2 regions of the Mumia sp. ZJ430 genome follow, and region 2 is predicted to be linked to the other one. Evidence: predicted binding sites of a transcription regulator. Region 2 holds the regulator's gene; the other holds the start of a gene.
The links. Region 2 encodes LexA, which represses DNA repair genes until DNA is damaged. Its sites were predicted from a motif close to TCGAACANNTGTTCGA; they were not measured.

Region 1 (4,205 bases), on a different contig from region 2:
GGCTGGTCTTCCTCCTGCCCGTGCTGATGCTCGGTGCGATCTGCATGATGGTGTTCGGCCTGGAGCTCGCGATCCTGCTCATGCTGCTGCCCGTCGTGGCGCTCGCCCGGGCGGTGTTCTTCGGGTGGACGATCGTCGTCTGCCGCGGCGGCACCGTCGTCGGGACGGAGCGCGTCAAGGGCTGGCGAGCCTCACGGGCGCGCATCCGGGCCCTCATCGAGGACATCAGCCGTCGCCCGCGGACGACGCTCGTCGACACGTCCGGTGACCCGTACCAGCTCGGCCCGGACTGGCAGGGCAGCTCGGGCGTTTCGTCCTGATCTCTTCCGCCCGCACGGTCGCGGTGTCACGATGAGGCATGGACATCCTGCGGACGGGAGGGACGTTCTGGCGGATCGCCCGGCGGCGGCGCGCCAACGTCGATGACCCTGTGCCGTGGATGCCGGAGTTCGCCGGCGGCGTGGCCGAGCCACCCACCTCGTCCGAGCTGGGGCGCCGCCCGATCGTCGTGACCTGCAACGGCGTCGTGATGCACGTGGAGCCCGCGCCGGGCCGCCGCGACACGGAGCGCCGGATCAAGGAGATCGCCGAGGCCCTGTACGCCCTGCCGTGGGCCGCCAGCACGGCGGACGATCCGTCGCACGTGCCGTACGGCCCGCGTCTCAGCCTCGGCACGACCAGCGCGTGGGGCGAACCTGGGCGCGGCCCGGGCTACACCTTCATCGGGTTCGGACCCCCGTGATCGGTTGACGCATTCTCCCGATCTCTTCCACTCGCACCGTCCCGGAGCCAGGATGACCCATGGACATCTTGCGAGCGGGAGGCACGTTCTGGCGGATCGCACGTCGGCGGCGCACTGACTTCGGTGATCCTGTGCCGTGGATGCCGGAGTTCGCCGGCGCGGCGGCCGGACCACCAGCGGTGGCCGAGCTCGGATGGCGCCCGATCGTTGTGACTTGCAACGGCGTCGTGATGCACGTGGAGCCCGCGCCGGGGCGCCGCGACACGGAGCGCCGGATCAAGGAGATCGCGAAGGCGCTGTACGCCCTGCCGTGGGGTGCGAGCACGGTAGACGACCCGTCGCACGCGCCGTACCGTCCCCGACGCAGCCCGGGCACCAGGGGAGGCTGGGGTGCGCCAGGGCAGGGGGCGGGACACTCCGACCGCGGCATCGGCGGCGGCGGTGGATTCGGCGGCGGCGACGGCGGTGGCGGTGGCGACGGCTGACGTGTAGTGCGGCGCCGGCTGGGTACCCCTCCTCTGTAACGGAGAACCGATCTTGAGGAGATGACTGCGATGGGTCTCGACGACAAGCTCAGCAACAAGGGCGAGGACCTCAAGGGCAAGGCCAAGGAGACCGCCGGCAAGGCGCGCGGTGACGAGGCGCAGGAGGCCGAGGGCAAGGGCGACCAGTCGAAGTCTGATCTGAAGCAGGCCGGCGAGAAGGTCAAGGACGCCTTCAAGAAGTAGTTGCTCCGCCACCGCCGTACCGACGACCCCTCCGCCCCGGCGGAGGGGTCGTCGGCGTCCTCGGCGCGTCGGCTCACCCGCTGGGCCGGTCGCCGCTAGGGTGTCGAACATGTGTTCGCTGTGGTGTGCGCCGGGAGGCCGCGCGTGACGGCCATGATCCGCGTCCTGGGCGTCGACCCCGGCCTGACGCGGTGCGGCGTCGGCGTCGTCGAAGGACGCGTCGGACGACCGCTGCGGGCGATCGCCGTGGACGTGATCCGGACTCCCGCGGGCGACGACGTCGCGTTGCGCCTGCTCGCGATCGAGCGCGCGCTGTCGGAGGCGATCGAGACGTACGAGCCCGACGTCGTCGCCGTCGAGCGCGTCTTCAGCCAGAACAACGTCTCCACGGTCATGGGCACCGCGCAGGCCAGCGGGGTCGCGATGGTCGCCGCCGCGCGCCGCGGTCTCCCCGTCGCGCTCCACACGCCGAGCGAGGTGAAGGCCGCCGTCACCGGCAGCGGCCGCGCTGACAAGGCCCAGGTCACCGCCATGGTCACGCGGATCCTCGGCCTGGAGGTGGCGCCGAGGCCCGCTGACGCCGCGGATGCACTCGCGCTCGCCATCTGCCACGTATGGCGTGGCACCTCGGTCAACCGGCTCGATGCCGCGCTCGCCGCCGCCCGGAAGCCGAGCGGCCCGACCCGTACCGCCGCCGAGCCCATCCGTTCACGGATCCCCAGCAGCCCCCCTGCTGCCCCCGCTCCCCACAGAAGGAAGGCCCGATGATCGCCTTCGTCCGCGGCACGGTCGCCGCCACCGCCCTCGACTCCGCCGTGCTCGACGTCGGCGGCATCGGCATGCTCGTCCAGTGCACGCCCGGCACCCTCGCCGGCTTGCGGCACGGCGAGCAGGCGCAGGTGGCGACGAGCCTGGTGGTGCGCGAGGACTCGATGACGCTGTACGGGTTCGGGGACGACGACGAGCGCGACACGTTCGAGCTCGCCCAGACCGCGAGCGGTGTCGGCCCGAAGGTCGCCCAGGCGATCATCGCCGTGCTCGGCCCCGAGGGGCTGCGACGGGCGATCGCCGAGGAGGACTTCAAGTCGCTCACGAAGGTGCCTGGCATCGGGACCAAGGGAGCGCAGCGGATCGTGCTGGAGCTCAAGGACCGCATCGGCGCCGTACGCACGGTGGCGGCTCCCGCCGCAGCGGCCGCCGCTCCGGGCGAGGCCGACTGGCGTCCCCAGGTCCACGGTGCGCTCGTCGGCCTGGGATGGAGCGCCCGCGAGGCCGATAACGCCGTCGCTGCTGTCGTGGCCGTCGCCGCCGAGCAGGTCGAGAACGCCGGGACGGTCGACGTGTCCGTCCTGCTGCGCGCAGCCCTGCGTACGCTCTCGAAGGCATGAGGGAGGAGCCCGCACCCATGGACGACCATGATCTCGACGCCCGACACCTCGACGCCGCCGAGCAGGCTGAGCTCGAAGCACGGCTCGTACGCCCCGAGGTCGTCTCGGAGGAGCAGGCGTACGAGGCGGCGCTGCGGCCGCGCTCGCTCGAGGAGCTGATCGGCCAGGAGCGTGTCCGCGAGCAGCTCACGCTCGTCCTGACCGCGGCCCGCGGCCGCGGGCGCACCCCCGACCACGTCCTTCTCTCCGGTCCACCGGGGCTCGGCAAGACGACGCTGGCGATGATCATCGCGGCCGAGCTCGGCACGTCGCTGCGGCTCACCAGTGGCCCGGCGATCCAGCACGCCGGCGACCTCGCAGCGATTCTCTCGGGCATCAACGAGGGCGACGTCCTCTTCGTCGACGAGATCCACCGCATGTCGCGGCCCGCCGAGGAGCTGCTCTACATGGCGATGGAGGACTTCCGGGTCGACGTCATCATCGGCAAGGGCCCAGGGGCGACAGCGATCCCGCTGCAGATCCCGCAGTTCACCCTCGTCGGTGCGACGACGCGCGCGGGGCTCCTGCCCGGGCCGCTGCGTGACCGGTTCGGGTTCACCGCGCAGCTGGAGTATTACGAGGCGAGCGAGCTCCACCGCATCGTCGAGCGCTCCGCCGCGCTCCTCGGTGTGCAGACCACCCCCAAGGGCGGCCTCGAGATCGCCTCGCGCTCCCGTGGGACCCCGCGTATCGCCAACCGTCTCCTGCGCCGCGTGCGCGACTACGCAGAGGTGCGGGGGAGCGGTGTCGTCGACCTCGACATCGCCCATCGTGCCCTCGACCTGTACGAGGTCGACCGGCTCGGGCTCGACCGCCTCGACCGCGCCGTCCTGGACGCGCTCTGCCGCAGCTTCGCGGGCGGGCCGGTAGGGGTGTCGACGTTGGCCGTCGCCGTGGGGGAGGAGCGCGAGACGGTCGAGGAGGTGGCCGAGCCGTTCCTCGTACGACAGGGGTTCTTGGCACGGACGCCGCGGGGCCGGGTCGCGACGCCCGCCGCATGGGAGCACCTCGGGCTGCGGGCGCCGAGGCCGGCGACCGATCCCACGCTGCCGTTGGACTGAGGGGCGACCGCTAGACTTTCCTACGCACGACATAGCCCCCGACCATCACGCCTGGAGCCACCGTGAACGACGTTGCAGCCCTGCTGCCGATCATCTTGCTCGTCCTCGTCTTCTACTTCTTCATCATGCGGCCGCAGAGCAAGCGGCGCCGCGAGTTCGTCGACATGCAGCAGAAGGTGCAGATCGGGTCGCGCGTGATGATCACGAGCGGCATCTTCGGCACCGTCGTGGGGCTCGGTGACGACTC
Region 2 (4,205 bases):
CGACGGCCGAGCTGTCGCCTCCGATGGTCGAGCGGGCCGCGCGCCGCGCCCGGGCCTTCGTCCGCGGGCGGGAGGCCGATGACCTCGAGGACGCGACCGACGCGCTGCGCGACGCTCTCGAGGTGACCCCGCCGGGTCGCATCGCGTCACCGACCGACCAGCTCGCGGACGCGCTGGCCCTCGTACGAGACACCGCGCGCGCGTGCCACTCTGCGATCCCGAAGGAGTCGCAGGAGGGCGAGACCGATGCGGCTCGCCAGCAGGTCAAGGGGCTCGTCGACGAGGTCCGCAAGGTCGCCGAACGCATGGCGGCGGCCTCCGAGGCCGACGTGCTGTGGCTCGCCGAGCGTGAGGGCTCGCGTGGCGGCAACGAGCTGCGTATCGCGCCCGTCGACGTGGCACTGACGTTGCGCGACAAGCTGTTCGGCGAGAACACGGTCGTGCTCACCAGCGCGACGCTCAAGCTGGGTGGCGGCTTCGACTCCGTGGCACGATCGGTCGGGCTGTGGGCGACGGAGCAGGTCGGGGTCGGCCCCGCGGACAAGGCCGAGTCCGACGAACGCGACTTCGCATGGGACGCGGTCGACGTGGGCTCGCCGTTCGACTACGCGAAGCAGGCGATGCTCTACGTCGCGCGCCACCTGCCGCCGCCGGGGCGCGACGGGATGGCCGACGCGACCGCGGACGAGATCGTCGACCTCGTCCGTGCGGCAGGCGGGCGTACGCTCGGGCTCTTCTCGTCACGGCGGGCCGCCGAGGCGGCGACCGAGGTCGTCCGCGAGCGGCTGCCGGAGATCGAGGTGCTGTGCCAAGGAGACGCGCAGCTGCCCGAGCTGGCGCGCCGGTTCACCGAAGACCCGCACACGTGCCTCTTCGGCACGTTGAGCCTGTGGCAGGGCATCGATCTGCCTGGCACGACGTGTCAGCTCGTGATCATCGACCGGATCCCGTTCCCTCGACCCGACGACCCGCTGATGAGCGCGCGCCAGCGCCTCGTCGAACGCCAGGGCGGCAACGGCTTCATGGCGGTGGCCGCGACCCACGCCGCGCTCCTGCTGGCTCAAGGGGCCGGACGGCTCATCCGCCGCTCCGACGACCGCGGCGTCGTCGCGGTGCTCGACTCCCGCCTGGCCAAGGCGCGGTACGGGTCGTTCCTCGCGTCCTCGATGCCGCCGATGTGGCGGACGGTCGATCGCGGGCAGATCTTGGGAGCGCTCAAGCGGCTCGACGCGGCCGCGTCCGCCAACTGACGTACGGGTGCCGGCTCGCCGGCGAGCGCGGGAGGGGGCGTCGCGGGGCGGGTCCGGACACACATGTGGGCGCGAGACCGAGGGGATCTCGCGCCCACCACACGACACGTGGGGTCAGACGCGTCGCATGACCGTGGTGACCTTGCCGAGGATCGTGGCGTCGGTGCCGTCGATCGGGTCGTACGCCGGGTTGTGGGGGAGGAGCCAGATCTCGCCGTCTTTGCGCTGCAGTGTCTTGACGGTCGCCTCGCCGTCGAGGAGGGCAGCGACGATCTCGCCGTTCTCGGCGGTCGGCTGCTGACGGACGACCACGTAATCGCCGTCGCAGATCGCGGCATCGACCATCGAGTCTCCGCGGACCTCGAGCATGAACAAGGTGCCCTCGCCGACGAGCGTGCGGGGGAGCGGCATGATCTCCTCGACGCGCTCCTCGGCCAGGATCGGCCCACCGGCGGCGATCCGGCCGACCATCGGCACGTACGCTGGCGCGGGGCGCGCGTCGCCGGACGCGGTGTCGTCGAAGCCGAAGTCGAGTGCGTCGCCGATCGAGCGGCGGGCCGCGAGGACGTCGGGAAGGAAGACCTCGATCGCGCGCGGGCGGTTGGGGTCGCGGCGGACGAAGCCGTTGCGCTCGAGGACCTTGAGCTGGTGAGCGACCGAGGAGACGCTCGCGAGACCCACCGCAGCGCCGATCTCGCGCATGCTGGGCGGGTAGCCCTTCTGCTCGATCGACTCGCGGATGATCTCGAGCACGCGGCGCTGGCGGGGAGTCAGCCCGCTCGCGTCCGGTGGGCCGTCGGGGAGCTCGGAAACCTCGGCTTTGGTCATGTACTGACCCTAGTACCGGGCGGCGGTTCGATCAAACATATGTTCGACCGTCGCGTGTCGTACGACACTCGAAAGTTTGTTCGAGCGGGTCCTTCACATCTGTCGGTGCGTGTGGTTAGGTTCGTACACATGTTCGATCGAACGCGTGTTCGGCTCCGGCTACGGATCCACCAGCTGGTCAGCCGTCTCGCCGCCGTCGGGCAGGCCGTACGAGTCCGAGACCAGGAGGACACGATGAGCACCGTCCCCAGCACCTGCGACCGCACCGTGATCACCCTCGACACGCCGCTGACCCGAGCGGTGGCGCGTCACCCCGCAGGCAAGGGGAGGCCGGCGGCGCACACGGCGCCGACGCGACCCACGGCACGTCCGGAGCGTCGTGCCGCCCCGCGCAAGCCGTCGTACCGGCTGACGCGTCGGGGGCGTTTCGTGGTGTTCGTCGCGGCGATGGTCGCCTTCGGCGGGCTCACCGTCGGGTTGGGCACGCAGGTCATCGCGACCTCGGAGGCGGGCGAGCCTGTCCCGAGCCGGGTGGTGACCGTGCAGCCGGGCGAGACCGTCTGGGACCTCGCGGCCGAGGCCAACCCTCGGGGCGACATCCGCGAGACCGTCCAAGACATCGCTGACCTCAACTCGCTCGCGAGCGCGGGCGAGATCGTGGCCGGCGCGACGATCTACGTGCCTCTCTACTGAGAGCGACGGTCTTCGTTGCGATCGTGTCGCAGAGCGCTCAGGCGTGACCGTCGATGACGGCGCGCAGCCAGAGCCCGACCGCGCGCATGTCGTCCAGCACGCGGTCGCGCACGGACGGCTCGGCGTCGTCGTCCCACTCCGCGATCACCGCGTACGCGAGGGTGCGTGCCGGGCTGGACACAAGCCCGACGTCGCCCCGTACGGTCTCGATCGTGCCGGTCTTGTTCCAGAGGACGACGCCGCGGTCCGGACCGGCGTGGGCGAGCGGGTCGAGGCCGAAGGCGCTGGCGACCATGGACAGGTCGGTGTTCGCGCCGAGCCATCCGCTGACCATCTCGCTGATGGTGGGCGACAGGATCTCGCGGCGATGGAGGCGTGCGCAGAAGTGCGCGAGGTCTGCCGCGCACCCGACCGAGAGCGTCGGGGGGTGCTCGGGGCCGCGATCGTTGCGAACCCGGTCGAGGAGCCGACTGCGCTCCATGCCGATCCGCGTCGCCGTCTGTGTGATGGCCTCGAGGCCGAGCCGTCGCAGCAGCACGTTGGTGGCGAGGTTGTCGCTGACCGCGCCCACGAGCGTGCACGCGTCCGCGACGGGCAGGGTGTCCGTCCGCAGGAGGTGCCACAGGCCGGAGTCGGCGACCCCGTCCTCGTCCGTACGGGTGAGCGGCTCGTCCGGGTCGAGCCGCTCGGTCGCGATCTGGTGGGCGGCCTCGACGAGCAGGACGAGCTTGCCGATGCTGGCCGTCGGGAGGATGAGGTCGGGTTCGAAGGACGCGAGCACGTGGTCGTCGTCGGCGTCGCGCACCTCGACCGACCACCGGACGTCGTCGCGCAGCTGCGGGAGGGGTGGGACGGTCACGCGTCCGCCCCGGGTGCGTCGGTCGTACGGTCGGCGTGCCCGAGCGGCCGGTCCGGATCGATGCGGTCGCGCACCCGGCGCTTGAGCTCGGCGGCGTCCGGGAACCCGCCGTCGTCCTTGCGGTCCCACACGAGGTCGCCGTCGACGGCCACGCGGAAGACGCCGCCCGTCCCGGGGACGAGCGCGACCTCAGCGAGCTCGGTGCCGAACGTGCTCAGGAGCTCCTGCGCCATCCACCCTGCACGCAGCAGCCACTGGCACTGCGTGCAGTAGGTGATCTCGACGCGCGGGGTCTCGACAGGCTCGGCCGTCGTCATCCGAAGGCCTTGCGCAGCGCACCGAGGAACGCGTCGACGTCCTCGTCGGTCGTGTCCCAGGAGCACATCCACCGAGACTCGACGAAGTCCGGGTGCGCGCCGGGGCGCCAGTCGTAGAACGGGTGCTCAGCGCGTACGGCGTCCGCGACCGCGCGGGGGAGCGTCGGGAACACCACGTTCGCCTGCGTCGGGTTGGCGACGTGGAGCAGCGGTGCGCCGGTCTCATGCGTACGGCCGTCGCGTGCGAGCTCGGACGCG

Region 1: ruvC (crossover junction endodeoxyribonuclease RuvC) is a predicted target of LexA. The motif match lies at 1,574-1,589, and genes of this name have one in related genera.

The regions. Positions count from the first base shown of each region.
Region 1 is NZ_JAAHFK010000004.1:725,682-729,886, forward strand. It holds gene HCT63_RS19670 (hypothetical protein) at 1-320, shown strand, start outside; gene HCT63_RS19675 (hypothetical protein) at 359-742, shown strand; gene HCT63_RS19680 (hypothetical protein) at 802-1,227, shown strand; gene HCT63_RS19685 (CsbD family protein) at 1,288-1,470, shown strand; gene ruvC (crossover junction endodeoxyribonuclease RuvC) at 1,624-2,238, shown strand; gene ruvA (Holliday junction branch migration protein RuvA) at 2,235-2,858, shown strand; gene ruvB (Holliday junction branch migration DNA helicase RuvB) at 2,876-3,958, shown strand; gene yajC (preprotein translocase subunit YajC) at 4,021-4,205, shown strand, end outside.
Region 2 is NZ_JAAHFK010000002.1:505,438-509,642, reverse strand. It holds gene HCT63_RS08975 (ATP-dependent DNA helicase) at 1-1,250, shown strand, start outside; gene lexA (transcriptional repressor LexA) at 1,365-2,078, opposite strand; gene HCT63_RS08965 (LysM domain-containing protein) at 2,208-2,771, shown strand; gene HCT63_RS08960 (serine hydrolase) at 2,809-3,630, opposite strand; gene HCT63_RS08955 (SelT/SelW/SelH family protein) at 3,627-3,947, opposite strand; gene HCT63_RS08950 (beta-eliminating lyase-related protein) at 3,944-4,205, opposite strand, start outside.